Regions from separate parts of the Desulfovibrio psychrotolerans genome, predicted to be linked through region 1. Evidence: predicted binding sites of a transcription regulator. Region 1 holds the regulator's gene; each other region holds the start of a gene.
What was found. Region 1 encodes sigma-54, which starts transcription at its own class of promoters, with help from an activator protein. Its sites were predicted from a motif close to CTGGCACGGNNNNTGCTT; they were not measured.

Region 2: the regulator sigma-54 is predicted to act here: its motif matches at 3,024-3,041, upstream of hpsG ((2S)-3-sulfopropanediol dehydratase).
Region 3: the regulator sigma-54 is predicted to act here: its motif matches at 1,686-1,703, upstream of HUV26_RS08335 (Flp family type IVb pilin).
Region 4: the regulator sigma-54 is predicted to act here: its motif matches at 2,801-2,818, upstream of HUV26_RS16380 (flagellar hook protein FlgE).

The regions. Positions count from the first base shown of each region.
Region 1 is NZ_BLVP01000001.1:141,692-149,083, reverse strand. It holds gene HUV26_RS00665 (manganese-dependent inorganic pyrophosphatase) at 1-699, opposite strand, end outside; gene HUV26_RS00660 (PTS sugar transporter subunit IIC) at 843-1,508, opposite strand; gene HUV26_RS00655 (PTS sugar transporter subunit IIB) at 1,553-2,014, opposite strand; gene HUV26_RS00650 (PTS sugar transporter subunit IIA) at 2,024-2,461, opposite strand; gene rapZ (RNase adapter RapZ) at 2,515-3,426, opposite strand; gene HUV26_RS00640 (PTS sugar transporter subunit IIA) at 3,419-3,868, opposite strand; gene hpf (ribosome hibernation-promoting factor, HPF/YfiA family) at 3,879-4,421, opposite strand; gene rpoN (RNA polymerase factor sigma-54) at 4,550-5,974, opposite strand; gene lptB (LPS export ABC transporter ATP-binding protein) at 6,202-6,924, opposite strand; gene HUV26_RS00620 (LptA/OstA family protein) at 6,934-7,392, opposite strand, start outside.
Region 2 is NZ_BLVP01000008.1:543,007-550,398, reverse strand. It holds gene hpsH ((2S)-3-sulfopropanediol dehydratase activating enzyme) at 1-229, opposite strand, end outside; gene hpsG ((2S)-3-sulfopropanediol dehydratase) at 375-2,870, opposite strand; gene HUV26_RS10120 (TRAP transporter substrate-binding protein) at 3,536-4,546, shown strand; gene HUV26_RS10115 (TRAP transporter large permease) at 4,789-6,660, shown strand; gene HUV26_RS10110 (amidohydrolase family protein) at 6,757-7,392, shown strand, end outside.
Region 3 is NZ_BLVP01000008.1:121,669-129,060, reverse strand. It holds gene HUV26_RS08340 (sigma-54-dependent transcriptional regulator) at 1-1,314, shown strand, start outside; gene HUV26_RS08335 (Flp family type IVb pilin) at 1,785-1,952, shown strand; gene HUV26_RS08330 (A24 family peptidase) at 2,071-2,622, shown strand; gene cpaB (Flp pilus assembly protein CpaB) at 2,654-3,481, shown strand; gene HUV26_RS08320 (type II and III secretion system protein family protein) at 3,478-4,971, shown strand; gene HUV26_RS08315 (hypothetical protein) at 4,997-5,299, shown strand; gene HUV26_RS08310 (CpaE/TadZ family protein) at 5,326-6,546, shown strand; gene HUV26_RS08305 (TadA family conjugal transfer-associated ATPase) at 7,132-7,392, shown strand, end outside.
Region 4 is NZ_BLVP01000043.1:157,089-164,480, forward strand. It holds gene HUV26_RS16365 (ATP-binding protein) at 1-1,300, opposite strand, end outside; gene HUV26_RS16370 (periplasmic heavy metal sensor) at 1,571-2,134, shown strand; gene HUV26_RS16375 (hypothetical protein) at 2,431-2,658, shown strand; gene HUV26_RS16380 (flagellar hook protein FlgE) at 2,958-4,505, shown strand; gene kdsB (3-deoxy-manno-octulosonate cytidylyltransferase) at 4,782-5,543, shown strand; gene carA (glutamine-hydrolyzing carbamoyl-phosphate synthase small subunit) at 5,543-6,667, shown strand; gene HUV26_RS16395 (tetratricopeptide repeat protein) at 6,899-7,392, shown strand, end outside.

The DNA of each region.
Region 1 (7,392 bases):
ATACAGGCCGTCCTTCACGGAATCGAGCATAGACAGGTCGACAACTTCCAGCTGCCCGATGCCAACCTTGTTGCCGTTCATATCAAAGTCCTTGTAGTCGCGGAACACCAGGGCTTCCATGGTGGCGCCTTCCACAGCGGACTTAACCTTGAACATCTCCATACCCAGAGCAGTTGTGTCTGCAATACCGGCAATGCCAGCCAGTTCAGCAACGGCCTTCTTGTCGGCATCGGTGGTGGTGACGGACTTGAACATGACGGTGTCGGACAGGATGGCACACAGCAGGCCGCCGGCAATGCCCTTGGGAACGGCGATGCCGTAGAAATCGTACATGGCCTTGATCACGGTGCCGCAGCAGCCCACGGGCCATACCCACATTTCAAGGGGGTTGGAAGTGGTCACGTCGCCGAGCTTGTGGTGGTCGGCTACGCCAACAACTTCAGCTTCCTTCATGTCTGCGGGGAGCTGAGCGCCGTCGGTGGTGTCCACCAGCCAGAGCTTCTTGCCGGCAACAGAGGTCACAACTTCAGGGGCGGTCAGGCCGAACTTGGAAAGAACGAAAGCGGATTCAGGGGTTACTTCACCCTGTGCAACGGGCTTTGCTTCCATGCCACGCTTGCTGAGCAGGTCGGCAACGGCAATGGCGGAGACAATGGAATCGGTATCAGGGTTCATGTGACCCATTACGAGAACTGCCATGGTAGGTTCCTCCAAAATTGGGTTTGGTTATGCGACTTCTCGCCTTCTTCCGAAATTAGTTTGTGCCAAATAGCACAAACTAAAAAGTCTGCCAAGTGCCGCAAGGGGGTAAGAAGCACATTTTTTTTGCCTCCCCGCTTTTGTCACAGACTGAGCAGCAGCGTTACGCAGGCAAGAATGGCAAGGAACAAGGCATACGAGCGGCGCACCCGCAAGGACATAATGCCCCCTATGCCCGCCACGAACCACAGGTGAAACCATGAAATACCGTTCACAGCCGGCAGGTGTCCGAGATACCACGACATCCCGCTGATCGTTCCAATTAGCACAAGCAGGCAAGCGCACAGGAAAACCACATGCAGGGCCAATATTTGAAAAAGGGATAAAAGGATGACGCGTCCGGCACCGTCAGATTCTTCGCCTTTGCGTCCCCACCTGATGATGCGGTTGTAACCAGAAGCCTGCATGCGTCGCTGCCAGTACTCCACCTTGGCGGAAAGGAGTGCGGCAGGCAGACTGATCATGATGGGAACAGCCAGCAAGGCAGCCTGATCTATGCCGAAATAGCGGGAAACGCCAAGCACCAAGAGCATGGAGGCAACAGCGTTGGGGGGAATATAGGTGCCAGCGGGAAAGAGGTCGAGCCAGAACAGCTCGAAGAATATGGCCGTGTTTACGGCAAGTGCCCAGTCGCCTGTGACCAGCCCCCAGAAGAAGCCGATGGTGAGCGGACGCTCAAGAAAGCCGATGTTAACGGCAAAACGAAATACTGCCGTTACGGCAAAAAAAAAGCGAGGGGAGCCATCCAGACGAGTGAAGAAATCAGAGAACCCATGGCACGTCCCTCATCATACTACCACCCTTTAAGCTGAACGGGGTCATTAGGAACGCAGCGAAAATCCAGTTCCACGCTCCGTTTGTTGAAAAAGCGCAGGCAGGCTTCATCTTCTTCGGAAAGTGCCACATGTGCGCACACCTGCCTTTTACCCGGTGCAAAATGCAAGTTGCCGACATTCAGTATCTTTATGGAAAAACCGTTTTCAACAATGCGTCGCGCATCACCGCAGGTAGCAACCAGAACCAAGGTGTTCTGCATTGCATCGGCATGCTCCGCAGCGTAAGCGGAAAGTTCGCCCACACGTATGAATGCTGCATGAATTCTGCTTGGAACAGCCAGAGAAGCTATCTGCTGCTGCAGATCATCCCCTGCTATCTCATCATTCACCACAAGCAGGCGTCTGGCGCGCGTATACGGCAGCCATGTTTCGATGACCTGCCCGTGAATGAGCCTGTTGTCGATTCGCACCCACAGCATTGCGTTGCCCTACCCGTTCTTCACTTTACGACGCAGCACCTCGCCGGCAAGGACAATGCCCTTTTCCCCGGCGGACTTCGCCTCTTCAGCAAGTTCATGCAGCGGCGTCTTGCGGCTGCCGAATACCTTAAGCAGCATGGGCAGATTGACTCCCGTGAGCACTTCCACATTGCCGCCGCCCAGAAGAGACAGGCTAAGATTGGTGGGTGTGCCGCCGAACATATCTGTCAGCAGCAGCACGCCCTGTCCCCGGTCAACGCGGGCTACGGTTTCTTTGAGTCTGGCCACGGTCTCCGTAACTTCCTGCGTGCCATCCACACTCACAGCCCCACAGTCCTGTTGCGGCCCGAGTATGATTTCAGCAGCATGGAGCAGCGCGGAGCCATAATCGGCATGCGTGACCAGAACCACGCCCACCTGCGATTCTTCTGTCTTGGAAACGCTCATGAAATATCTTCTCCACCGGCGGCAGCGCTCCGGTATGGGGGATCATACAGTATTCAACCCAGCTCCATATGCCGATGCTCGATAGATACCGTAAAATCAAAGTTTTTCAAAGTCTCAAAAAGGGCTTCTGCGGTAGAAACGGAACGGTGCCTGCCGCCGGTGCAGCCTATGGCTATGGTAACGCGGTAGCGGCCTTCTGCTTCCATTTGCGAAAGCGTGAAGTGCAGAAAATCTGTCAGGCGGGCCAGATATTCCCTACCCGGCTCTGACCCCAGAACATATTCCGCGATGGCTTTATCCTTGCCGGAAAGCGGACGGAGCACGGGGTCATGATACGGATTGGGCAAGAAACGCAGGTCGAACACCATATCCGCCTCGGCGGGTGTTCCGTATTTAAAGCCGAAGGTCAGCAGGTGTACCCGCAGGCTGCGCCTGTTACCCTCCAGAATAGACCACTTTTGCTGGATAACGCGCCGTATATCGTGAATGGAGAACTCCGACGTGTCAATGACGAGGTCGGCCATGTCGCGGGCGGGCTTAAGCAGGTTTCTCTCGAGCTCCATAGCCTGCTCAAGGCCAAGGTCCCGATTCTCCAAAGGATGCGGGCGGCGAGTTTCCTTATAACGCCTGATGATGACATCGGGACGCGCCTCCAGAAAGAGAATGACGGGAGCTACGCCTTTACGCTGCATCCCGTCCAGCACCTCTCTGAATTCGCTGTCAAACTCAAACTGGCGCAGGTCCATACCCAGCACCAGCCCACGATGTTTTGCAAGACTGCGTTCATCAAGCACAGAAAGCATCTGCAATGCCAATGAAGCGGGCATGCCGTCCACAGTAAAGTATCGCAGATCCTCAAACACCTTCAGTGCTGTGCTCTTGCCAGCGCCGGAAAGCCCGGTGACAATAAGCACGGGAAAAACCGCAGATGATTCGTATTCCATGTCGGGATTCCGGTCAGGCATTATTGAGCAGGTGCCACAGCACATCCGCATCAGGTGCGGAAAGAAAGGAACTGCGGAATTCGGGATCCTTGAGCAGCCGGGAAATTTGGGCAAGTATGCGCAGATGCATGCCGGCCACCTGTTCCGGGGCAAGAACAAGGAAGAAGATGGTGCAGAGCTTAAAGTCCAGAGCCTCAAAATCCACTCCGCCTGTGCTCCTTCCGGCAACCAGAATTATCCGGTCCAGATTGTCGAGCTTGCCGTGCGGTATGGCTATGCCGTCGCCAATGCCCGTGGTTCCCAGACTTTCACGTTCACGCAGCACGTTGACTACGCTTTCCGCGTCCAGTTGCGGACAGGCGGCAATAACAGGTGCCACAAGCTCCGCCAGCACCTCCTCTTTGGTGCTGGCGGTAAGCTCGGGCAGTATCATCGTTTTATCCAGGTATTCACCCAGTTTCATTATCTGTGTCCTAGAATGTGGGGTCAATCAGGCCGAAGTCGCCGTTTTTCCGGCGGTAGATTACATTCACACGCTCAGTCTCGGCATTCAGAAACACAAGGAAGTCGTAGTCCAGCGAATCCAACTGCAGAGCGGCTTCATCAATACCCATGGGCTTGGGCGTAAAGTGGTCCGTGCCCACAATGGTCCGTTCCCGCCCGGAGCCGGTATCCGCATAGCTTATAATGTCCTCGCGAACGGCAATGTTGGCTCCGCCGCGGCGATGATCCTTGTTCTTTTCCGCATGCTTTTTCACCTGTGCGGCAAGCTTGTCAAACACAAGATCGACCGTGGCGTACATGTCTTCGGACTTTTCAGAAGCGGAAAGGTTGAGGTTGTCAGAAACCAGTGTCACATCAATCCTGTGGCGGTAGTTTTCCACGGACATGCCCACCTGCATTTCCAACCTGCCGGAATGGCGTATGAATTTCCCCAACTTTTCAAAGCGTCTACGGGCATACTTTTTCAGATGGTCGGAAGGCTCGAAGTTCTTGAAAGTGAATGCGATGTTCATATATGCCTCCTTAGGTTCGGCGGGCGCACCGTGTGTGAGTCCGCACGGGTATCTCTGGCAGTGTATCCGCATTCCCTGTCCTGCGCATACCGCCTGCACATTCGGGGTTTCTCCTAATACGCGGAAACCTAGAACGCGGACTTTCGCTTGGAGGACGAGGGAATGTCCATTGCAGTACGATACTTCGCAACGGTCCTGCGGGCAATATTCAACTGCAACTTTTCTTTCAAAATTTCACCTATGCGTTCGTCACTGAGCGGGCGTCGGGGGTCTTCTCCCTGAACCAGTTGTCTGATAAGGGCCTTTACGCTCTCAGAACCCACCGAGCTGCCGTCATCCATCCCTATGGCACTGTTAAAGAAGAACTTAAGCTCAAAAATACCGTGCGGGGTAGACACATACTTACTGGTGGTAATGCGGCTCACCGTGGATTCATGCATGCCAATATCTTCTGCAATGTCTTTAAGAATGAGCGGCTTAAGCTGGGTGACCCCCTCTTCGAAGAACCCTCTCTGGTATTTGACGATGCTTTCCATCACCTTGTACAGGGTGCGCTGCCGCTGATGCAGACTTTTAATGAGCCACGAGGCAGAGCGCATCTTTTCCTGAAAGTAATCCTTATCCGGCCCGGAAACAGTGGGAAGACAGTCCACAATATCGCTCAACTGCAGACTGGGCAGTCCTTCTTCGTTGAGAATAATGACAAATTCGCCGTCATACTTGTGCACAAAGACATCGGGGGAAACATACTGCGGTTCGCTGCTGCCAAAGCTGGCACCGGGCATGGGATCGAGCGTGAGGATAAGGTCGATATATTCCTTCAGATCGTCCATGTTTATACGGAACTTACGGCACAGGGGCTTGTAGCGGCGCTTTTCAAGGTCTTCCAGATGTTCGCGCACCAATTCCACCAGAACGGGGTCGCGGTCATATCCGAGCACTTCTATCTGCACCAGCAGGCATTCCTGCGGGCTTCGGGCTGCCACACCCACAGGGTCAAAGCGCTGTACCCTGCGCAGCATTACCTCCACCTCTGGTACGGTGGCCCCGGCCATATCTGCAATTTCCTCCATCGTGGCCTGCAAATAGCCGTTGGAGCCGATATTGCCGATGATCACTTCCCCTATGGTTCTCTGCTCTTCCGTTATGGAGGAAAGCGTGAGCTGCCACGAGAGATGGCCGTCCAACGATGGGCGCGAGGTGAGTCGCGCTTCAAACGATGTCATCTCTTCAGGTATTTCGGCATCTCGGGAGGATGTTTGCCTGCTGGTACTGGAAAAATCGCCCAGATAGTCTTCCCAGTCCGCGTTGGTGGCAAGCTCCTTATCATAGGCTTCCACAGCCTCAGAACGTATTTCCGCAGCTTCCGTGGCATCAGCGGGCGTTATGCTCTCGGCAGATTCTTCCAGAAAGGGATTTTCCAGCAACTCCTGCTGTACGGTTTCCATCAGTTCAAGCCGGGAGAGCTGCAGCAGCTTAATTGCCTGCTGCAGTTGGGGGGTCATAACCAGCTGCTGGGAGAGCTTGAGTTGTTGCCGTAGTTCTAATGCCATAGGTACGATATTCCCGGAGTAGTGCCGTGCATCAAGGGGGTTGACGCGCTGCTGGAAGCGCGGTCCGGACCTCTATCAAGAAGCATTCCAAAACTGCAAACCTGAGTCCCTTTTGCCATACAAGCACTAACCATGCAACAGAGAAAAGCCCGTAAAACGGGCTTTTGCGCGATCAGAAAGAAATGTCTTGCAAAATATTCAAAAAGGTCGGGAAAAAGTCACGACACCTACAGGCAGAATCCTTCTCCCAGATACACCCTGCGAGCCTTGGGATCGTTCACTATCTGGCTGGGGGTGCCGTTAAGGATTATCTGCCCCTCATATACAAGATAGGCCCGGTCGCAGATATTCAGGGTCTCGCGCACATTGTGGTCCGAAATGAGAACCCCTATCCCACGGTTGCTGAGCCCGCGTATGATGCTCTGAATATCATCCACGGCCAGAGGGTCAATTCCTGCGAAAGGCTCGTCCAGCAGAATGAACCGGGGCTTGCGGATAAGTGCGCGGGCTATTTCCAGCCTGCGCCGTTCGCCCCCTGAAAGATGCATTGCCATGGAATCCGCTATGCGGGTGATGCGAAATTCCTCAAGAAGCATGTCGGCCCGCTTTCGCTGCACGTTTATGGGGAGTCCCGTGTGCTCTAAGATAAGCTCCAGATTTTGTCGCACAGTGAGCTTGCGGAAAATGGAACTTTCCTGCGGAAGATAACTCAGGCCTACGCGTGCGCGTTCATGCAAGGGCCAATCCGTCACGTCCGTGCCGTCATAGCGCACAAGGCCGCTGGTAGGTTTTACTATGCCTATGAGCATATAAAACGTGGTAGTTTTGCCCGCACCGTTGGGGCCGAGCAATCCCACCACCTCCCCCTGCTTCATGCTCAGGGAAATGCCGCGCACCACTTCGTGCTTGCCGTAATGCTTGGTCAGAGATTCCGCTTCCAGAAACGACATGCGGACCCGCTAGTTGAAGCGCTTGGGAGCGGTAAAAATGGCTTCCACGGGTTTGTCGGAAGACCCGAGCACCTCGCTCTTGTTCTCTTTGACGTAGAAGTTGATGGTGTGCCCCTGAATGCTGTTTTCGCCATCACGGAGTATGGGTTGCCCCTCCATGACCAGAATACCGGTAGTCAAATCGTAAGTAGCCTTGGCACAGGAGCCATTTTTGCCATCCTGCATGGTCACGCGAACACTGCCTTCGGCGATGATGCGTTCAATTTGCCCAGCATCCATGGCGGGGGCTTCCTCTTTCTTTTTCCCGCTGTTCCCGGACGAAGAGAGCACCACGGTTATGGAGTCCGCCCAGAGCTGGGCATCCGGATGGGTGACATGCACCTTGCCCAGAAAACGTACATTCTGTCCGGTCGCGTCATAGGAAAGTTTGTCAGAGGTTATCCGTACAGGAATTTCCTCCTGTGCGCG
Region 2 (7,392 bases), on a different contig from region 1:
GCAGGCAGGCCTGCAGGCAGCGCGTACACTTGGCAAAGGTGAGGCACCGCCCGGTGTGATACGCCAGTTCCGGCTCCCGCTGCTGCGATTCCGGGTTGCTGCACCAGCGGCAGGCAAGGGGGCAGCCCTTCAGGAACACGATGGTGCGTATGCCCGGCCCGTCATGCACCGAGTATTTCTGAATATTGAATACTATGCCTCGTTTCTTCTTGTCTTCAAGAACGCTCATGCTTCCCTCTGGCTGGCTGAGAATGGTTGGGACTCCGGGGCGGGGCAACGCGCACCCCCTGCTCCATCAGGCAGCGCGGGACGGGCCGTTATCGGCCCGCCCCGCTTGCCGTGTGTTGCCGGGAGTTACCGGATGGCGGAGGAGGTTATGCTATCGCTTCATGCTCGGTGCGTGCGATAAGGTCATTCTGCAAGTCGGGCGACAGGTCCACAAAGTAGGCGCTGTAGCCCGCAATACGCACGATGAGGTTGCGGTACTTCTGCGGGTCCTTCTTGGCAGCAATGAGCGTGTCGCGGTTAATGACGTTGAACTGCACATGCCACAGCTTCAGGTCGCAGAAGGTGCGGATGAACGACACCAGCTTTTCCGTTCCCTGCTCACCCTCAAGGCTCTTGGGGGTGAACTTGATGTTCAGCATGCGTGCCGCGCGGTCGCGCTTGCTCATGTTCTTGGTGTTGTAGTTGGAGAGCAGAATGGCGGTGGGGCCGTTCACGTCTGCACCATGAGAGGCGGAGGAGCCGTCGGACAGGGGGGTAAAGCCCTTGCGTCCGTTGGGCGTGGCGGAAACCACCTTGCCGAAGGGCACATGCGAGGTGAAGGGCACGTAACGCAGGTCGTTGTGAATGCCCAGTTCCTTGCTGTATTTGCCGCCGTATTCCACGGAAATGCGGTCCAGCTCGCGGCCTATGGCGTCTGCATACTCGTCGTTGTTGCCGTAGCAGGGAGCGGAGCGCAGCATGGCATGCACGTCCTCGCAGCCTTCGAAGTCGTTGTCGATGGCGGAGAGAATCTCGTCCATGGTCAGCTTCTTGTCTTCAAACACAAGCTTCTTAATGGCCGAAAGGGAGTCCACCACCGTGCCCAGGCCCATGAACTCGAAGTAGCCGAGGTTGATGCCTTCCGGAATATGAGTCTGGTGCAGGTCCATGCAGTGCTTCATGCACAGGTCGTGCATGGCGGAACCCATGGGCTGCGCAAAGTGGCGGGCACGGATGTTGTTGATGAGGTACTGCTGCACAAAGGCGGTTCTGAGGAACAGCAGGTGCTGCTGCACATAGGCGTTCCAGAACTCATCCCACGTGGCAAAGTTTCTGGGGTCGCCGGTTTCCATACCCAGCTGCTCGTCGCCGAACTTCTTCATACGGCCGTTGCGCAGCACCATTTCCACAGCGGCGGCAAAGTTGATGTAGGCCCCGCCGGAGGTGTAGGTATCGCGGTTGGGCATACGCGCTTCGGTGCAGCCGGAAACGGCGTAGTCCAGCGCCTCTTCAAAGGTCGCGCCCTTGGAAACGTAGAGGGGCACGATTTCTTCATCGTTAATCAGCTTGGGGAAACCGGAACCGTCCTTGATGGTTTCCGCCACGTCCCACAGGTAGGCTTCCGGCGAACGGGAATGGATACGCGCCGCAAGGTCCGGGTAATGCAGCGGGAATTCGCGCTTGGACTTGAGGATAAGGTGAGTCAGTTCGTTGGTGGCGTCGCGTCCGTCCGGAGTCTGGCCGCCCACGGTCACTGCTTCCCAGTGTGCGTACCCTTCGTTGAAGGCGCCGCCGGTGGGAGAGATGTACATGTCGATGAATTCGGCCATGCCCACCCACATGCACTCAAGCAGTTCCATGGCCTTGTCTTCGGTCAGCACGCCTGCTTCAATATCCTTGATGTAGAAAGGATAGAAGTACTGGTCCATGCGGCCGTTGGAAATGGTGGTGCCGGTCTTCTGCTCTATGCGCGAGAACATCTGGGTGAACCACTGGCTCTGCACGGCTTCATAGAAGTTGCGGGCGGGGTTGCCGGGCACATGCTCGGCCATGTCTGCCATAAGCAGCAGCTCCTGCTTGCGCGCGGGATCGGCTTCCTTTGCGGCTGCTTCGCGGGCGACCACGGCGTGACGCTTGGCCCACAGCACAATGGCTTCGCACACAATGACCACGGCTTCGAGGAAGGGCTTCTTCTCGCAGCTGTCCACGGGGCTCAGCGGGTCCAGCGTTGCCAGCTTGTCCAGTGCCTCCTGACGGATGCCGTTGAAACCGCGCTTGAGAATCTTTTCATAGTCGTGCACCCACTGGATGGATGAACGGAAGGAAGAGGTTTCGTTGACGATGAAACGCGAGGTCAGCCCCTGCGGATCATCGTAGGTGAGCTTGTGCACTTCCGGGGGCAGGGCGGCGTTCAGCGCCTCGTGGTAGGTCTTGCCTTTCCAGAACGGTGCGATTTCTTCGATGACGATCTTGGCGTCTTCGGGGGTGATGGTGGCGGGAGACTGCTTGCGCGTGGGCAGGTCGCGCACGGCAATGTCAAGGAAGTCGCCGTCCAGTTCGGGATACAGAATACCATAGCGTCCGTCGCAGCCTGCACGGCCAAGAATCAGCTGGTCTTCCTGCACATAGACGGTCATGTTTTCAGCAATGTGCTTAAGCGCCTTGGCCCAGCGCAGTACCAGCGGCTGGCCCTCAGTCTGCTTCATGGACTGGGTGAAATACAGAGCGCGTTCAATGTCTATGCGCGGCTTCTGGCCGTCAAAACGCTCAAGCAGCTTAAAGACGCGGCTGTGCGTCTTGCGGAATTTGTCTTCCTTGCCCGCGATCTTATCATGCAGACGCTGTTCCTGCGGCGACATGCACGCACACGTGATTCTTGTCATGCGAATACTCCTGGACTATTTTTGGTGTTACGAAGCTTGGACTCTGCGCCCAGTTTGCCACCATGCCCTGTGCGGTTTACGCGTGTGTCAGGCTGGTGCGTGTACTGCGGGGCTTGTGCCTTGCGGAACTCCCGCCCGCTTTGAAAACCCTGTGAGCACGGTTTGTGCCAAACATCGCAACACGCTGAAAAATAAAGAATTGGCTACCTCCTCTCGCAAAAAATTTGGTTGTGAAAAAAATCCCGTTACGGGAATGTTGCAGCTTTGCATCACATGGGATCAGACAGCATTTTTTCCTCGCATTTGCGTCGCAAAAATGCGACATGCGCTCCAGATGTGCTGCGTTTGCGACACCGCATCGGCATTGCCGTCCCTTTATATTGATACCTCTTGTGAAAATTATCCCATACAGAAATGGCTTTCAGGAGCGATTCCTTTTAGATGCATACTTGCGACACCTCGCCCCGTCCCCAACGCCACCCCGGTCGCACAAGCGCACTAACGAACTGATTTTATTGACACCACTCGCCGTATTCCAGAAATTAGCACCTAAAATTTTTGGCATACATCCTGCTCATACACAATCGACACAAGCGACCGGTGCATACATCAGGGTGGTGCACACCTTGAGATTCTGGTCACAACACCCGATTTTTGGAGGAAAAATGAAGAAGAGCCTCGTATTCGCAGCCATTGCCCTTTTCGGTGCCATTGCCCTTTTCGGCACAAGCACCCCGGCAGACGCCGCCAAGCCCGTTACCCTGCGTCTCGGCCATCCCATGGCTCCCGGCAACAACGTCACCGTGGGCTACGAAAAGTTCAAGGAACTGGTGGAAGCCAAGAGCGACAAGCAGCTCCGCATCCAGATTTTCGGCAACGCCCAGCTCGGCAGCGACCGCGTGACCACCGAAGCGGCACAGGCCGGCACGCTGGACATGTCTTCCAGTTCCTCGCCCAACATGGCGAGCTTCAGCAAGGCATTCATGGCCATTGACCTGCCCTACATCACCTCCCCGAAGTATCAGGAAAACCTCTACAAGGCGCTGGACGAAGGCGAGCTTGGACAGGAACTGGAAAAGGTGGCCAATGAGATAGGCCTGACCACCATCATGTTCAGCGAATACGGCTACCGCAACTTTGTCAGCACCAAGAAGCCCATAAAGACCGTTGCCGATCTGGCCGGGCTGAAGACCCGCACCACCGATTCCCCTGTTGAAGTGGCCGTGGCCAAGGCTCTGGGCATGAACCCCGCCCCCGTGGCATGGGGAGAAACCTACACCGCCCTGCAGCAGGGCACCGTGGATGCGGAAGGCAACACCTTCTCCCTGCTGAACGATGCCAAGCACACAGAAGTGCTCAAGTATGCCATGGATTCCAACCACAACTACTCCATGCACCTGCTGCTCATGAACAAGAAGAAGTGGGACAGCCTGTCCGCCGAGCATCAGACCATTATCCGCGAAGCCGCCCGTGAAGCCCTGATCTGGCAGCGCGCAGAAACCGTGCGCCTTGAAAAGCTCGCATGGGACGCCTTCCGCGAAAAGGGTATAGAAATCAGCATTCTTGACGAAGCGGAACGCACCAAGCTGAAGGAACTGACCGAACCCGTGCGTGCACAGTTCGCTTCTCAGGTTCCCGCACGGCTTCTGGAACTCATCAACGAAACCCAAAAGTAGCCCCCCTGCCCGCTTTTCTCCGGAAAAGCGGGCAGCCTTGTTCCTGCCCGCCCCGCTGCCGGGGCGGGTAAGAGATAACAGATTCCCGGCATGAGCGGGAAAGGGGTGCCCGTCCCGGCTAACCGGCGGCGTTATGCCCGCAATGCGGCAGCCACCGGCCTGCGTGGACAGACACAGGAACACGGTCCCGGCCTATCCGGGTTGAGGGAGGCTTTATGAGCCAGGAAATTATCTGCAACACAATGCCCATTAACGATACGACCGACGCATCTGCCCTGAAAAAGGCATGGCTCTGGCTGGACAACAACTTCGAGAAGATATTTCTCGTGGCCGGCCTGCTGTCCATCATCGCCTTTATCACCTTCCAGACCGCCTACCGCTATGTGCTCACGCATTTCACAAGCGGTTCGGGAGCTGCGGTCTGGACTGAAGAATTGTCCAGATACATCTTTATCTGGATAACCTATCTGGCGCTCTCCGTTGCCATCAAAAAACGCAGTTCCATCCGCATAGACATCCTGCATGACAAGCTTTCCGCACGCTGGCAGAATGTAAGCTGGGTGATGGTGAACACGTTCTTCCTCACGCTTACGCTCACCATCTGCTGGACCGGCTGGTCGCAGATAGAGCGGCTGATGATGTTCCCCCAGCACACCACGGCTCTGCGGATTCCTTTCATCATACCGTATCTGGTGCTGCCGGTGGGATTCGGCCTGATGAGCCTGCGCCTGCTGCAGGACCTTTCCGCGCAGGTACGCGCCTGCGGCCTGAAAGACACCGCCATAGCCCTTGCCTGCGTGGGGCTGGTTATTTCGCCCATTGTGATCACGGAATACATGGAACCGCTTCCCGCCCTGTTCGGCTACTTCGCCGCGCTGTGCATCATAGGGGTTCCCATTGCCATTTCCCTTGGCCTTTCCACGCTGGCCACGGTTATCTGCGCAGACACCCTGCCCATCCAGTACCTTGCGCAAACAGCCTTCACCTCCATTGACAGCTTTCCCATCATGGCCATTCCCTTCTTCATCGCCGCAGGGGTGTTCATGGGAGCGGGCGGCCTTTCCGAGCGCCTGCTGGCACTGGCTGACGAGATGCTCGGCGGGCTGTACGGCGGCATGGCGCTGGTAACCGTGGCAACCTGCATGTTCTTCGGCGCCATAAGCGGCTCCGGCCCCGCCACGGTGGCAGCCATAGGCGCGCTGACCGTACCCGCCATGGTGCAGCGCGGCTACGACAAGTACTTTGCAGGCGCACTGGTCGCGGCGGCAGGCGCCATAGGGGTTATGATACCGCCCAGCAACCCGTTTGTGGTGTACGGCATATCCGCGCAGGTCTCCATCGGCGACCTTTTCCTCGGCGGCATTGTGCCCGGCGTGATGACCGGGCTTGTGCTTATGGGCTATGCCTACTTCTTTTCCAGAGCACGCGGCTGGCATGGCGAAAAGCGCCAGCGCACCATCGTTACCTTCGGGCGGGCTTTCTGGGACGCCAAGTGGGCGCTCATGGTGCCCGTCATCGTGCTCGGCGGCATTTACGGCGGCCTTATGACCCCCACAGAAGCCGCCGCCGTGGCCGCCTGCTACGGGCTCATCGTGGGCGTGTTCGTCTACCGCGAGCTCACCCCCCGCAAGGTCATCAGCTGCTGTGTGGAGGCTGCGGAAACATCGGCCACCATCATCGTGCTTATGGCCATGGCCACCCTGTTCGGCAACATCATGACCATTGAAGACGTGCCCGGCACCATTGCCCGCGCCATTCTCGGCGTTACGGAAAACAAGCTGGTCATCCTCATGCTCATCAACGTGCTGCTGCTCATCGTGGGCATCTTCATGGAAGCGCTGGCCGCCATCGTCATCCTTACGCCCATCCTGCTGCCCATCGTCATCGGGGCAGGCGTAGACCCGCTCCACTTCGGCATCATCATGGTGGTGAACCTTGCCATCGGCTTCATCACGCCGCCGGTGGGCGTGAACCTCTTCGTGGCCAGCGGCGTTTCCAAGGCCAAGCTGTCCAATCTGGCGCAGTCCGTCATTCCCATGATGCTGCTCATGCTCGTGGTGCTTCTCATCATCACCTACATTCCGGAAGTGCCTCTCTTCTTCGTCGGAAAGTAGTTGCTCAATACCATACGCCGCCGGGACACATGTCCCGGCGGCCCACACAAACCCGTGCCGGAGCGGCTTTCGGCACGGATATGGGAGACTTTGTCCATGAAAATCATCGACTTCAGATTCCGCCCCAATACACCGGAGATCATTAACGGCATAAAAAACAGCGCCATGTTCAAGGAAGCGTGCAAGGCCATCGGCTTTGACGCCCGCCAGCCGCAGCCGCTGGAAGAAATCGTGGCCGATCTGGACCGCCGCAACGTGGCACTGGCCGTCATTACCGGCCGCGACTGCGAAACCACGTACGGCACTTCCGCCAACAACGGCAGCGTACTGGATTTCTGCAAAGCCTATCCCGACAAGTTTGTGGGCTTCTGGGGCGTAGATCCGCACAAAAAGATGGCCGCCGTGCGCGACGTGGTGCGCGCCGTGGAGGAACACGGCATGAAGGGCATAGCCATTGACCCCTACCTTGCCCATATTCCCGCGTGTGAAGCCCGCTATTACCCGGTGTACACCAAGTGCGCAGAACTGAACGTGCCTGTGTTCATCACCATGGCTCCGCCCCCGCAGGTTGCCGGAGCCATCATGGACTACGCAGACCCGCGCCACGTGGATCAGGTGGCCCGCGATTTTCCGGAACTGACCCTCATCATGAGCCACGGCGGCTACCCCTATGTGAATGAAGCCGTATACGCCTGCCTGCGCAACGCCAACGTGTACATGGACTTTTCCGAA
Region 3 (7,392 bases), on a different contig from region 1:
GTGCATCGCGAGGTTCGGGCGGAAGATGCCCTGCAACATCTGCGGGACCACGGCAGCCACGGGTTCGACCTCATCCTCACAGACGTAAAGCTGCCCGGCATGTCCGGTCTGGAGGCCATTCCCCGGCTGCGGCAGATGGCGCCGGAATCGGACATCATCGTCATGACCGCCTTTTCCACCAAGGAAATGGCGGTGGAGGCCGTGCGTCAGGGGGCCTACGATTTCTTTTCCAAACCCTTCAGTCTGGGCGAACTGGAAGTGGTGGTCCGCCGCTGCATGGAAAAACGACGCCTCCAGAGCACGCTCGCCCAGTTACGTTCCACCCTGCTTTCCAGCGGCCCGGCAGGCTGCATCATCGGCGAAAGCAGCGCCATCCGCGAGGTCAAGGAACGCATAGAACGCATCGCCCCGCTGGACACCACCGTGCTCATCCTCGGTGAATCAGGCACCGGAAAAGAACTCATTTCCGATACGGTCCACGCCCTTTCGCCGCGTGCGGGCAACCCCTTCATCCGCGTCAACTGCGCCGCCATTCCCGAAAACCTGTTCGAAAACGAACTCTTCGGCCACGAAAAAGGGGCCTTTACCGGTGCCGCACAGGCGCAGGCAGGCAAGTTCGAGCAGGCGGACAAGGGCACCATCCTGCTGGATGAAATAGGCGACATGCCCCTGTCCATCCAGCCCAAGCTGCTGCGCGTGGTGGAACAGAAGCAGGTGGAACGCCTCGGCGGCCGCAGGCCCGTCAATCTGGACGTGCGCATCATCGCCGCCACCAACCAGCATCTGGAAGACCTCATCCGCGAAAAACGGTTCCGCGAAGACCTCTACTACCGCCTGAACGTGGCGGTCATCCATCTTCCGCCGCTCAGGCATCGCCGGGAAGATATCATTCCCCTTGCCCACCATTTCCTGAACCGCATCCGCAGGCAACTCGCGCTGGATGTGGACGGCTTCACCCCGCAGGCGGAATCCGCCCTGCAACGCCACGACTGGCCGGGAAACGTGCGCCAGCTTGCAAACGTGCTCGAAGGCTTGGCCATCAGTGCCGCGCCGGGTCGGATAGAAGAGCACCATGTACTGCGCGCGCTGGGCAACGCCACGGGCCGGAATATCCCGTCAACCGCACCCCACGCCATAGACCTGCGCGAAGCCGTGGAGCACTTCGAAAAAACCCTCATCCTCAACGCCCTGCGCCGCACCGGCGGCAGCCAGAAAGACGCAGCAACCCTCCTCGCCCTCAATCCCAAAAACCTCTGGGCCAAAATGCGCAAGCATGCCATCACGCCGGATGACATTGCCGTCTGCACCTCCTGAATCTATTTTTTTTAGACCAAACACCCTGCCGCCTTCACACCCCCGGCCCTAGCAGCGCAGTACAGTGGGGAAAGCCCTACCTGAAGTCTAGAAAATCCCTAAAAATCAAGCCCGCCACCTCGTCTATCATTCTTAGAACGTGGCCCGGACACCACCTTTTCCCTTGCCGCGCAACAGGTTCCGGCCTTCTTCCAAAATCTTCCACCACTCGTCCAATCTATTTTTCTTGGAACAGACGGAAATACCACTCCGCATGCGGCTTCCTTTCAGAGGCCTTATCACCCAATCTCCCCGCTATAAAAGCGGCGCTTCATTTTTTTGTTTCTTTAAAATAAGACAGTTATCAACTTTTATTCCTCATACAGCCCCCTTTGGCACGCCGGTTGCCTTAGAGAGGCCGTGCAGCATTGATAGGCAGTCACAAAACAACAAACGTCAACCAATTCATCCCAAACAGGAAGGAGAACCCCATGCGTGCCATCATGAATTTCATCCGTGAAGAAGAAGGTGCAACCGCTCTGGAATACGGCCTGCTCGCCGCCCTTATCGCCGGTGTGCTGACCGCTGCCGTTACCCTGCTGGGCGGCAACATCCGCGCCCTGTTCGAGCGTCTTGCCGGCGACATCGGTGCCGCGTAAGCCCCTGACCGCTTCACAACGTCCCAAATTACGCCTGATCGCGTAACGCGTTCGACGGGACCGGGAACCCCGACCCCGGTCCCGTCAAGCGTTACAGGCCCCTGAATGGAGCAACCCGATGCAACTGTTCATGAACCTCACCCTCGCCGCCGTGCTGCTCACAGCCGTCATAACGGACCTGCGGGCGCAGCGCATTCCCAACTGGATCACCTTTCCCGCCATGGCCCTTGCCCTTGCCGCGCACACCACAACCCAGGGCCCGGAGGGACTGATCTTCAGCCTTTCCGGCCTCGTCCTCGGTTTTGGCGTGATGTTTGTGCCCTACCTCATGGGTGTCATGGGTGCCGGAGACGTCAAGCTCATGATGGCCGCGGGGGCCTTTCTGGGCATGGCCGCAACCCTGCAGGCCTTCATCCTCACCAGCCTTGCAGGCGGCGTTTACGCTCTGGTCATGCTGGCCCGCCGCCGCAATGTGCTGGCGAACATCTTCCGGGCCCTCAAGGACTCCGCCGCCCTGTTCCTGTCCACGCGCCAACTGGCTTATGTGCGGCAGACAGACCATACCAGCTTCCCGCGCCTGTGCTACGGGGTGGCCATCGCCGCGGGAACCCTTGCCTCCATGTTCATCACGTGGGGGACAGCCGGATTCGTTCCGGCACAATGGATGTAACCGGTAATTTTACAGATCGCCGGGGGGAACCATGCGCGCATCAACTCTCATTCCGCTTTTCCTTGGGCTCCTGCTTTCGCTGGCAGCCGGCTTCATGGTCTTCACATGGATGACCTCCAGCCGTCCGCAGCCGCAGGCGGTTCAGGCTCCTAAAACAGTGAACATCGTGGTCGCCTCCCAGCCCGTGGGAAAGGGCACCAAGCTTTCCGAGCAGCACCTCAGGCTGGCCGCCTTTCTGCCGGAATCGATTCCTGCGGGCACCTTTGCCGCCCCGGAAGAACTGTCGGGCAGGGTAACGTCCGTTCCGCTGGAACCCGGCGAAATCATCACCACCGCACGCCTTCTGGACGACAGCGTCCAGTACGGCGGCGTCTCCTCCCTCATCAGCCCCGGCCTGCGCGCCATCGCCGTCAAGGGCAACCAGATTCTCGGCATCGCCGGGTTCATCCGTCCAGGTAACAGCGTGGACGTGCTGGTGACCATAGACGACGAACGGCGCGACAAGGACAAGGCCGTCACCAAGACCGTGCTGGAAAACATCCGCGTCATCGCCACAGGCACTGAGCTGGAAAAGAAGGGCGATGATACCGAAACCTCTTCCGTGGACGTCTACACGCTGGAAATGACCCCCGTCGACGCAGAAAAGCTGGCACTGGCCGCCACACGCGGCACCCTGCACTTTGCCCTGCGCAATCCGGCGGACGCAAGCACCGTCCGCACCGGCGGCACCAACGTGCCGGATACGCTGGCATCACTCACCCCGCCGCCCGCCAAGAAGCCCCGCAGCAGCGCGCCCCCTGCCGTAACCGTGGAGCTGATCACCGGCACCAGCCGCCAGACCATGAGGTTCGCACAATGAAAATCACCCGCGCATACCGCGTTATGCTTGAACCCCGTCCCCGGCAGAGTGGTTCCTCCCGTCCGCTGACAGCCGCCATTCTTCTGTGCGCCCTGCTGCTCACTGCCGCCTTTGCCTCAACAGCCCACGCGCAGCCATACGGCATCACGCCGCAGACAGTGGAAGTGGTCAAGGGCAAGTCCATTGTCATCCGGCTGGACGCCCCCGCCGCACGCGTCTCCCTTGCGGATACGGACACGGCAGACATCATCCTGCTGTCTCCGGTGCAGGCGTATGTTACGGGCAAGAAGCCCGGCGTCACCAACCTCACGCTGTGGTCGGGCACGGGCGAACTCGCCGGTGTGTACGATATCCGCGTCACCGCCGACCTTGCCCACCTGAAGGAGATGATCCACCGCGTGCTGCCCGGTGAACAGGATATCCGGGTCATCGGCACGGGCGAACACATCACCCTCTCAGGCACCGTCACCAGCGCCACCAGCCTCTCCACCGCTCTGGAAGTGGCGGAAATGTTCGCGCCGGAAAAGGTGACCAATCTCATGAGCGTGGGCGGCGTGCACCAGATCATGCTGGAAGTAAAGATTGCAGAAATGCACCGCTCCTTGCTGGAACGGCTGGGTATAGACCTCGCCTACGCATGGAAGGGCGATTTCGCCTACTCACTGCTTAACAACCTGTTCAATCTGGACCCCAAGAACGGGGCCATTTCCATGGGCGAGACCGCCGCCGTCATCAATCCTTCCCGCAACGGGCTGTTCCGCGCCACCTCCGGCGGCGTAACCCTTACCGGGTTTCTGGACGTGCTCAAGCAGAACGGACTGGTCAAGGTGCTTGCAGAGCCCACCCTCATCTGCCGCAGCGGTGAAGATGCACAGTTCCTCGCGGGCGGCGAAATTCCCGTTCCCGTGCCGCAGGGTCTGGGCACCGTGGCCATAGAATACAAAGAATACGGCGTCCAGCTGGTCTTCAGCCCCTCTGTCATCTCCGGCGACCGCATAAGCCTGCGCGTGTTTCCCGAAGTCTCTGAACTGGACTACGCCAACGCCATCCAGATTTCCGGCATGGTCATTCCCGCGCTCACCACCCGCCGCGCCTCCACCGTGGTGGAACTGGGCAACGGGCAGAGCTTCGCCATTGCCGGGCTCCTGCACAACGAGGTGCGCGAGAACATCAAGCGCTATCCCGGTCTGGGAGACATTCCCGTGCTGGGCACCCTGTTCCGCTCCAGCGAGTTCCGCAAGAACGAGACGGAGCTGGTCATCATCGTCACCCCGCACCTCACCAAGCCGCTGGACGTGGCGCAGCAGGTTCTGCCCACAGACAACTATACCGAACCCACGGAAATGGAATTCTTCTTCCACGGCAAGATGGAGGGCGAAAAACGGGTGAACGTAGCCCGCATCCAGCCTGTCAGCACCGGCAGGGCGGAAGACGCCAACCAGCGTTCCACAGGCATGGAAGGCGAATTCGGCCACATTATCCCGCAATAACGGTACAGGATACAGGAGCAGAACCATGACTCACCGCGCAACCATCATTCTTCTCGCCGCCGCCACCTTTCTGGGCGGATGCGCTGCCGTGCGCGACCTGGACAAGCCCGTGGGGCAGCAGGGGTTCAACGATCCCCTCGGCGCCTCCTACCGCCAGCAGTTACAGGCACAGAAGTTCGATCCCATTCCCGCCGGGTCCGACCCCGTCACCGGCATGGACGGCAAGCTCTCTCAGCGCGCCATCCAAGCCTACCAGCAGCCCACGCCGGAAGACAAAGGCCCCACCTTCAACGAAGTCATGCGCTTCCTCATGCAGGATAAGCAGTAGCGCGTCCGCAGAAACGGAGAATCATCATGACCGCCGTATCCATCCACTTCAGACTGCACCACCCGGAAGCCGCCGCCTCGTTCGCACGGCTGGTGGCGGATGACGCGCGTTTTTCCGCCGTGCTGCCCGGCACGCCGGAAGATGCAGCCGCGTCCGGTTTGGTGGTGGCAGAAGTACGCACCGCGCAGAACGTATCCGTCATTTCGGACCTGCTCGCCCTGCCGGAAGTACGGGAAGTGTTCGTGCTCGGCCCTGCGCAGGATGCGGACCTCATCCTTGCCAGCATGCGTGCCGGTGCCACGGAATACCTGCCCTTCCCCCTCAAGGTGGGAGAATTCCGCGCCGCGCTGGACCGCTTCACCGTCCGCACCGCCCATTCAGCGCAGGCAGCAGCCCCCCATCCGCAGCGGCAGGGCAGGGTCATTCACCTGCTGGGCGGCAAGCCCGGCACGGGCGTGACCACCCTTGCCGTCAATCTGGGAGTGGAAGCCTCTGCCCTGGACGGCGCGCGCCCCGCCGCACTGGTAGATATGCGCCAGCCGCAGGGCGAGGTGCCCCTTTTTCTGGATATGCACTACACCCACACATGGGCGGCTGCCACGCACAACGCCCACCGGCTGGACGATGCGTTCATGCAGAGCCTCATGGTCCGCCATGCCTCCGGGCTGGACATCCTCGCTGCCCCGGACCGCTCGGAAGACACCGGCTCCGCAGCTCCGCAGGCCATAGGCACCATGCTGCGCATCCTGCGTTCGCTGTATTCCACCGTCTTCGTGGACGGCAGCCCGCTGGTGGACGAACTGAGCCTCGCCTCCATGCGTGAGGCAGACGCTGTACTCATGGTCACGGAACTTTCCCTGCCCTGCCTCGCCAACACCCGCCGTCTGCTGGAAACGCTGGATAACGTGGAACCGGACGTGGCGGACAAGATACGCATCATTGCCAACCGCTACACGCCCAAGGCAGGCGTTGCCCTTGCCGAAGCGGAAGAACTGCTGGGCCGCCCCATCGCATGGAAGGTGGATGAAGATTACGTGGCAGCGGTAAGCGCCATCAATCAGGGCACGCCCCTGCGGGACTCCGCCCCCAAATCGCCCCTTACCCGCAACATCGGCAAACTGGCCACCACGTTCGTGCGCACGGAAGCGCAGCGCAAGGCGTCCGGCCTGTTCGGAAGACTGTTCCGCAACGGCGCGGACGATATGGCAGAAACACCCCTGCACGTCTTGCAGGGCGCGGGAGGCTAACCCATGTCACTGCTTGCCAGACTGAACCGCAGCACACGCCGCACCCCGGAACCGACGGAAGTCGCTCAGGTCATCGCAGTTCCTGCGCCCGCCCGCGCAGCCGCAACAGCGCAGCCACTGACGCCGGAAATTACGGGTACGCCGAACACCACGGATACGCTGGAACAACACACCGCGCGCCAGCCGCTTCACCCGCTTCACCCGCTTCACCTGTCGGAATCCATGCCCCCGTTATCCTTTTCGCAGGAAGAAGCACACGCCGCCCGCGGCGAGGCGCAGCCCGTTACGGCTTATCCTGACGCGACACTCCGCCGGGGCACGCTGCTCCAGCAGAATGCCATGCATAGAGCCCCGACTGACCACATCGGCCACATCGGCCATATCGACCACATCGGACCGGACGCCCGGACAGGTTCTGCCACTCCCGGCGCACCTGCGGAACAGGCATCGGCCCATACCCTGCTGGACCTGCTTGAGCTGGACCCGGAACCAGCCGGTTCCGAACCGGCTGCGGCAACAGACGCGGCCTCCCGTCCACACAGAGCTACGGCAGCCGCAGCCGCCCAGCAGGCTACTCCGGGCGACCTGCCCCCGCTATCTTTTGCGCAACCTGAAGCCCCTGTGTCCCCAGTTTCTGCCACCCTGGCCGCCCCGGCCGTAACAGTCGCCCCGGCTGTAACCGGAATGTCCAAGGCTGGTGCGCACACAGACCCCCAATCTCCGGAACAGCCCGCGCGGGACGAAAGTTATTATCTGGTCAAATCTCAGATCCACGAGCGGCTCATAGAAATGCTGGACCTCACCGCCGTGGAAGCCCTGCCCCCTGCCCGTCTGCGCGAAGAGATA
Region 4 (7,392 bases), on a different contig from region 1:
AGGTGGCGTAGCCTTTGATGGAGCTGAGCGGATTGCGTATTTCGTGCGCCACGCCTGCCGCCAGTGAGCCGATGGCGGCCAGCTTTTCCTTGCGGCGGACCTCTTGCTGCAGGCGGCGTACCTCGCTGAGGTCGCGCAGGATGATGATATCGCCCACATGACCTACCATGGAGCCGTTGCGGGCGGTTTCTCCCGGCGCATCGTCCGTCAGCACCCGTGCTCCGCTTATGCCCACGGGCACGTCCGAGCCGCCCGCAAGCCTGCATTCCGCCTCGGTTTCATGCAGGCGTCCGTGGGTGTTCAGCGCGGCCAACGCCCCGGTGACGGCGGCGGGCAGCACGTCCTGCGGACGCTTGCCCCGCACGGAATCCAGCGTTACGCCGAGCAGCCCTTCTGCCTTGTCATTCAGAAAGGCGATGCGGCCTGTTGCATCCACCAGCACCAGCCCGTCCGGCAGGCTGGCGATGATTTCTGCGGAAAAAGCCTGAGAATCCTTGAGCATGCGGCGTGAGCGGCGCACATTCTGCGCCCAGATGAGCGAGGTGAAGCCCGCGAATCCGAGCAGCAGCAGAATGGCAGCCATGACAATGGTGTGCCGCCTGTCATCGGCGCGTGCCTGTTCAAAGGGGGTGACGTCCATGCCCACATAGATGACCGGGGGCGGGCTGTCCGGCGAGGTGAAGAAGCTCATCAGCCCGCGCTGGGCATTGCGCATGGGGCCCATGCCGCCCTGTCCCGGAAGAGGGGCATCTCCCAAAAGGTCAGGGAAAGCATCATCCCCGTGCCTGTTCCCGCCGTTTCTGCCCCGCAGGGATTCGCGTCCCTGAAGGGGGGTGAACCGGCGGTAGACCACAAACGCCCGGGTGTTTTCCTTTGCCATGATGCGCCACGAAACAGCCTCGTCCGGCTGCAGTTGGGACATATCTTCCGGCGAGAAGACCACCGCCCCCTGCTTGTCCGGCTCGCTGTGCGCCAGCACCCTTCCGGCGTGGTCTGTGACCATGATGAAAAGGATATCGGGCTGTGCCGCCATCTCTTCCACCAGTACCTGCATGCGCATCTCTGTTCCCAGCCGGTGGCGCATGCCTGTGCGTGCGCCCGCTTCCAGAGCCTTGATGAGCGCCGCCCCCTTTTCTTCCAGAATGCGGGCCATCTGCTTGCCGTCCCTGTCCAGATTGCGCAGCGTCATGGCAAGGATGATGACACCCAGTATTACGGCACCACCGATGACCAGCCATGGCGAGGCAAAGGGGCCGGGCAGGCGTTGTTCCCTGTGCAGTTTCATTGCGTTCAGTTCCATAGTGGCGGCGGCTCCGTTTGGGGGTGGACAACCCTTATACAGGTGTTCGTTTTTTATACACCCTGTTTCGGTGCGCTGTACAGTTCTTATACACTGCAGCATGCCCTGCAGGGCTGCGCGTTGCCGGCCACGTTGTTTTTTACATAGTGTTTCAGTGTGTTGCGACAGTGTTTGCGTGTTGGCACGCCCGTTGCTCTATACGAAGCAAGCAAAACGCGAACCACTGAAATTTTTCAGATACACTACAGTAGACAGAATTGGAGGATACTCATGAAAATCACTCACGTAATGATAGCCCTGATGACGGTTGCCCTGCTGGGCACGGCGGCTGTTTCTTTTGCGGGCATGCGCGGCGGCATGGGCTGCGGATGCGGCAGCATGATGGGCCAGTCTATGGATGGCGGTCACGCCGGCATGATGATGGGCAAGGGCCACGGCAAAGGACATGGCAAGATGCAGGGTGGAAAGGGCTTCATGCAGAACCTGACCCCGGAGCAGCAGGAGAAGTTTGGCGCACTGAGCGATGCCTTTGGCAAGAAGACCGAAGCCCTGCGCGCGGACATGTGGGCCAAGCACACCGAACTGCAGGCACTGACCAACAACCCCAAGGTTGAGCCCAAGTATATTACCAAGCTGGTGCAGGAACTCAAGGAACTGAACCTTGCCATGCAGGCGGAACGCACCGCGTTTCACGCACAGGTTGAAAAGGAAGTGGGCATAAAGAATTTTGGTCGCGGCTTCGGTGCCGGATGCATGCCTGCGGGTAATGCGGTTGACGCAGGCGCGGAAGGCGCGGACGCTCAGGCTCCCGCAGCAGGACATGACGGTCATTAAGATCAGTACAGGACGCAAATACCTCCTTCACGCCTCCTCATGATACACCCCCGGCCAGACGGTTTTACCGTCCGGCCGGGGGCGAATCATTTGTACCGGGCGGCGGGGTGAAGGTGCATCTATCCCCCGGAACAATAAGCATCTTCCTGCATCGGGCTTGCAACCTTGCAGAAAATGGGGCACTACTGTCCGCAGTTGCTGTGAGGACGCAGCCTCGCCTTTTTCCCGAATCAGGAGCATCCTTTGTGCTCTTTTTTCCGGCGCGGACGTCTGCCGAACAACCTGCAGGAGAAACCATGCCCACTTCTCCCCCCGTGAATTCCGCCTTGCAGCGCAAGCTTGCCGCCCTGCTGGAGCATCTGAAGGAGCGCGGTGTTTCCGGCACTGCGGTTCTTGAGGCCACCTGCGACCTGCTGCGGGCAAAGAAGGGCAGCCGCCCCGGAGGCGGAGCAGAAAATATTGCCCGTACACCCGGCCTTTCCACCCGGCACTGCCCCGATGCGGGCACCCCCGGCACCGACTGATTCTGGTTCGGCCTTTCCCCTCTTTTTATCATTTATTTCAGTGTTGTGGCGCGTTGATTTGTGCGCAACATCCTCTGCTGCGCCGTGTACACCGAGGCTGATTCCTGTGCGGAACACTCTAAAGGACGCGGCGATCTTTGTTTTGGCACACCCTGTGCTTTCTTAAGAACCGTAAGGAAATCTTTGCCGCGCGCAAGGCTCTGTTCATGGAAACGGTTTCGGGCACCGTGTTTCCGTGAGGGCGGAGGTACATCGCGCGAGGAACACTCTGCGGGCTGGCGCCCGCGAGGGGGGCGATCATGGGTCTGACGGCACTGTATACCGGCGCAAACGGCATGAAGACGCTGTCCACGGGGATGCAGGTTGTGGGTAACAACCTTGCCAACGTGAACACGGTGGGCTTCAAGCAGCAGATGGCCATTTATCAGGATATGCTGAGTACCGGCGTGTCTTCTGCCTCGGTCAACGGGGCGGGGCGTGCGGACGGCGCGGCTGTGGGGTACGCCCAGCTGGGCATGGGTGTTTCCATGGCCGAGGTGCGCACCATACACAGGCAGGGCTCATTTGACATAGCCAACGAGGTGACTGACCTTGGCATTGGCGGTATAGGCTTTTTCGGCGTCAGCCGGAACGGTGTGACGCACTATACCCGTGCGGGGAACTTCCGGTTCGACAAGTCGGGCTACCTGACTGACCCTTCCGGCTTCCGGCTGCAGGGCAAACCCATTGTCAACGGCGTTGCCGGAGGCACAGGCGACCTGCGGCTGGATATAAACCAGAACGGCAAGGTGGTGCTGCCCGCCAGTCCCACCCAGAGCGTGCGGCTTATAAGCAATCTCGGCTCGGTGGATGACCTTGCGTCCGATACCTCTGATCCCTTCTTCTCGCTTGCAAAGACGTGGGACGGCACGCAGGAGCCCCCGCTGGGCAACGGCGCCTTCTCCCACAGTTCTACCATGCGCGTGTATGACGCGGACGGCAATGCCCGCGATCTGACCATATACTTTGACGCCGTGAACGGGGTGAGCAACGCCGGGGGGAACAGGTATTTCGAGTATATCGTCACCATGCCTCCCTCGGATGACGGGCGTTCTTTCTCCGGCGCGGGCAAGGGGCTGCTGCTGGCGGGCACGCTGACCTTCGGTTCCGGCAATACCCTGACCGACATGACAGCCTTTGTGCCGGGGCAGGATACGTCCAACCTGAGCAGCTGGGCACCTGCATCGTTCAGCGCGGGCGGGCTGCCGCAGTTTGACGTTTCGTTCCTGGGTCAGGGCGGGGGCGCAGGCGGAACGCAGACCATTTCTCTGGACTTGGGGGTGAGCAACCCCGGCGGCGCGTGGACCAGCACCGCCACCAGCGCGGGTGCCGTGGGCAATAACGCCGCCAATCTTCCCGGCATGGCGCAGGCTACCCCCGGTGCTTCCAACACCACTGCGTACAATGGCGCTTCTTCCACCCTGCTGCAGCGTCAGGATGGCTACGGAGAAGGGTATTTGCAGAATCTGTCCATCGGGCGCGATGGCGTGATGACCGGCAAGTTCAGCAACGGTGAAAGCGCGGACCTGTTCCAGATATCCATCTACCGTTTTACCAGCGAATTCGGGCTGAAGCGGGAGGGCGGCAACCATTTTTCCGCCACCAACGCCTCGGGCGCAGCGCAGGAAGGTGTGCCGGCTTCCGAGAACTACGGCTACATTGCTGCCAAATCCCTTGAGCAGTCCAATGTGGATATGGCCACCGAGTTTGTGAACATGATTGTCACCCAGCGCGGTTTCCAGTCCAACAGCAAGATCATTACCACACAGGACCAGATGATTCAGCACGCCTTGCAGATGAAGCGGTAGCCGCACTCCAGGGCAGCGGCATGCATGGCCTGTAATTCCGATCTATTATCCGGGTCGGATATGCCCCGGAACGGGGCCGGAATTTCATATTTCCAACCGGACGATTTCCGGCTATAGTCTCTCGATTTCGGGTCGGGAGTCTTTGGCGTGCCCTGTGGCTTCCGGCGCGGCGGCTCCGTAAGCAGCCCTTTTCCGTGTGCGCAGGCGGCCCATGGAGTGGCCGGCCGCAGAACCGCAGGCACGCGGCATATACTTTTTGGAGGGCGAACGCGCACAATGGCATCTGCCACCCCTGTTTTCGGCATTATTCCCGCCCGGTACGAGTCTTCCCGGTTTCCGGGCAAGCCCCTTGCAGACATTCTCGGCAAGCCCATGTTCTGGCATGTGTATACCCGTGCCCGGCAGTGCCCGCTGCTCACGCGCGTGGTACTTGCTACAGATGACCTGCGTATAGCCGATGCCGCGCGGGAGCACGGCGTGGAGTGCGTGATGACCCGGACGGATCATCCCAGCGGCACCGACCGTGTGTACGAGGCAGCCTGCCTGCTGGGCGTGCCGGAAGACGCTGTGGTGGTGAACATTCAGGGCGATGAGCCTGCGCTGAACCCGCAGATGCTCACCCAGCTAGTCAGCCCCTTTACGCAGGATGCGGCGGTGCAGGTGAGCACGCTGGCGCAGTCCGTCTCTGTACAGGGGGCGCACAGCCCGGATGTGGTGAAGGTGGTGTGCTCCGCCAACGGTGACGCCCTGTATTTTTCGCGCGCGCCCATTCCCTTCTGCCGCGATGCGGACGCGGAAGGTCAGGCTGCTGGAGCCTATCACGGCCATATCGGGCTGTATGCCTTCCGCCTTGCGGCCCTGCGGCGGTTCACCGAGCTTGCACCCTCGCGGCTGGAGCAGACGGAAAAGCTGGAGCAGCTGCGGCTTTTAGAAAACAACATTTCCATCCGGGTGGTCATGACACAGCACAAGACGCATGGCGTTGACCGGCCGGAAGATATTGCCACAATCCTCAACATGCTACGGGAGACACCCTGATGAAAGCCCTTTTGGCCCTTGAAGACGGCTTCGTACTGGAAGGCCGCTCGTTTACCGGGCCCGGTGAGGCGGGCGGCGAGGTTATCTTCAATACCGGCATGACCGGCTATCAGGAGATTCTGACCGACCCTTCCTACGCGGGACAGATGGTCTGCATGACGTATCCGCTCATCGGCAACTACGGCATCACCAAGGAAGATATGGAGTCGGGCAAGGTGCACTGCGCTGCGCTCATCGTCAAGGAGTGCTGCAAAACGCCCTCCAACTGGCGTTCTGTGGAGAGCCTGCCGGAGTATCTCAAACGCCACGGCGTGCTGGGTGTGGAAGGTATAGACACCCGCGCCCTGACCCGCCATATCCGCATTAACGGTGCCATGCGCGGGCTCATTTCCACGCAGGAACTGGACCCTGCCAAGCTGGTGGAACGCGCGCGCCAGCTGCCCTCCATGGAAGGGCAGAATCTGGTGGAGGGCGTGGCTCCCCAAAGCCCCTACGCGTGGGACGGCGAAAAGCCCGTGCCCGTGACGCTGACGGACGGAGAATACGCATGGCCCGGAACGGGGCCGCGCGTTGTTGTCTATGACTTCGGCATAAAGTGGAACATTCTGCGCCTGCTGAGCGAGCAGGGGTTTGACCTGCTGGTTGTGCCGCCCTTGTTTACGGCGGAACAGGTGGCCAAGGTCAAGGCGGACGGCGTGTTCCTTTCCAACGGTCCCGGCGACCCGGCCACGCTGAAGGAAGAAATTGCCCAGATAACCAAGCTGGTGGACATGCTGCCCGTGGCGGGCATCTGCCTTGGGCACCAGTTGCTCGGGCATGCCCTTGGCGGCACGACCAGCAAGCTGAAGTTCGGGCATCACGGGTGCAATCATCCGGTCAAGGACCTTACCACCGGGCGCATTGAGATTTCTTCGCAGAACCACGGATTCTGTGTGGAATTGCAGAGCGACGATGTGGAAATAACGCACATGAACCTGAATGATAATACGGTGGAAGGGATAGCGCACAAGACGAAAAAGGTCATTTCTGTGCAGCACCACCCGGAAGCCTGCCCCGGTCCCAACGATAGCCACTATTTCTTCCGCAGATTCCGTGATATGATGCAGGAAGGCGCGGGAGCCTAGCGACTGCCGGATTTTATTCCGCAGGCCGCTCAGAATGGTGGTGCAAGACGCGGGATATGTTCAGGTCCGGTTTATCCGGTTTTACCCTGTGGAGCAGAGATAACTGTGTGCAGGGGTGAACATTCCGCAGCAGTATGCCGCCGCTTCAGCGGTTCGTCAGCCCCGCCGTACTCGGGTGCCGCGCAGAAAGCCCGCGCGGTACCCGGAAGAACAGACCTTCTTGGAGCACCTATGTCCGCGCAACTGACCAAGGCCCGACAACAACTCAATCAGATACGCACGCTCCTCAAGCAGGGGAAATATCAGCCTGCGGCGCAGGCGTATCATGATGCGCTGCTGACTTTTCTTAAAAATCCCCTGATGAAGGCGGAGAAGGAAGAGTTTCAGCGGCTGCTGGAAGACAATGCGCATAACCTGAACAACGACAAGGAGCTGCGTAAGGTTTTTCCGCTTATGATCCAGTACGAACCGGGCAAGGAACGGGAAGTGCTGGAGATTTTGAAGGAACTGCTTCAGGAGCTCATGAACGCTGCCGCCTCCGAGGCGCAGCTGATGATGAGCATGATGGAACAGCGCAGGCAGGCGGAGCTTGAACGCGGGCAGAAACTGCTGGACGAACGGCAGTATGATCAGGCCAACGCGGTGTTCAAGACGCTGGTGAACGAGTTTTCCAAAGACCCGGAGCTGAAGGCTGACATAGGTGACAGGTTTATCAAGGCCGGCCG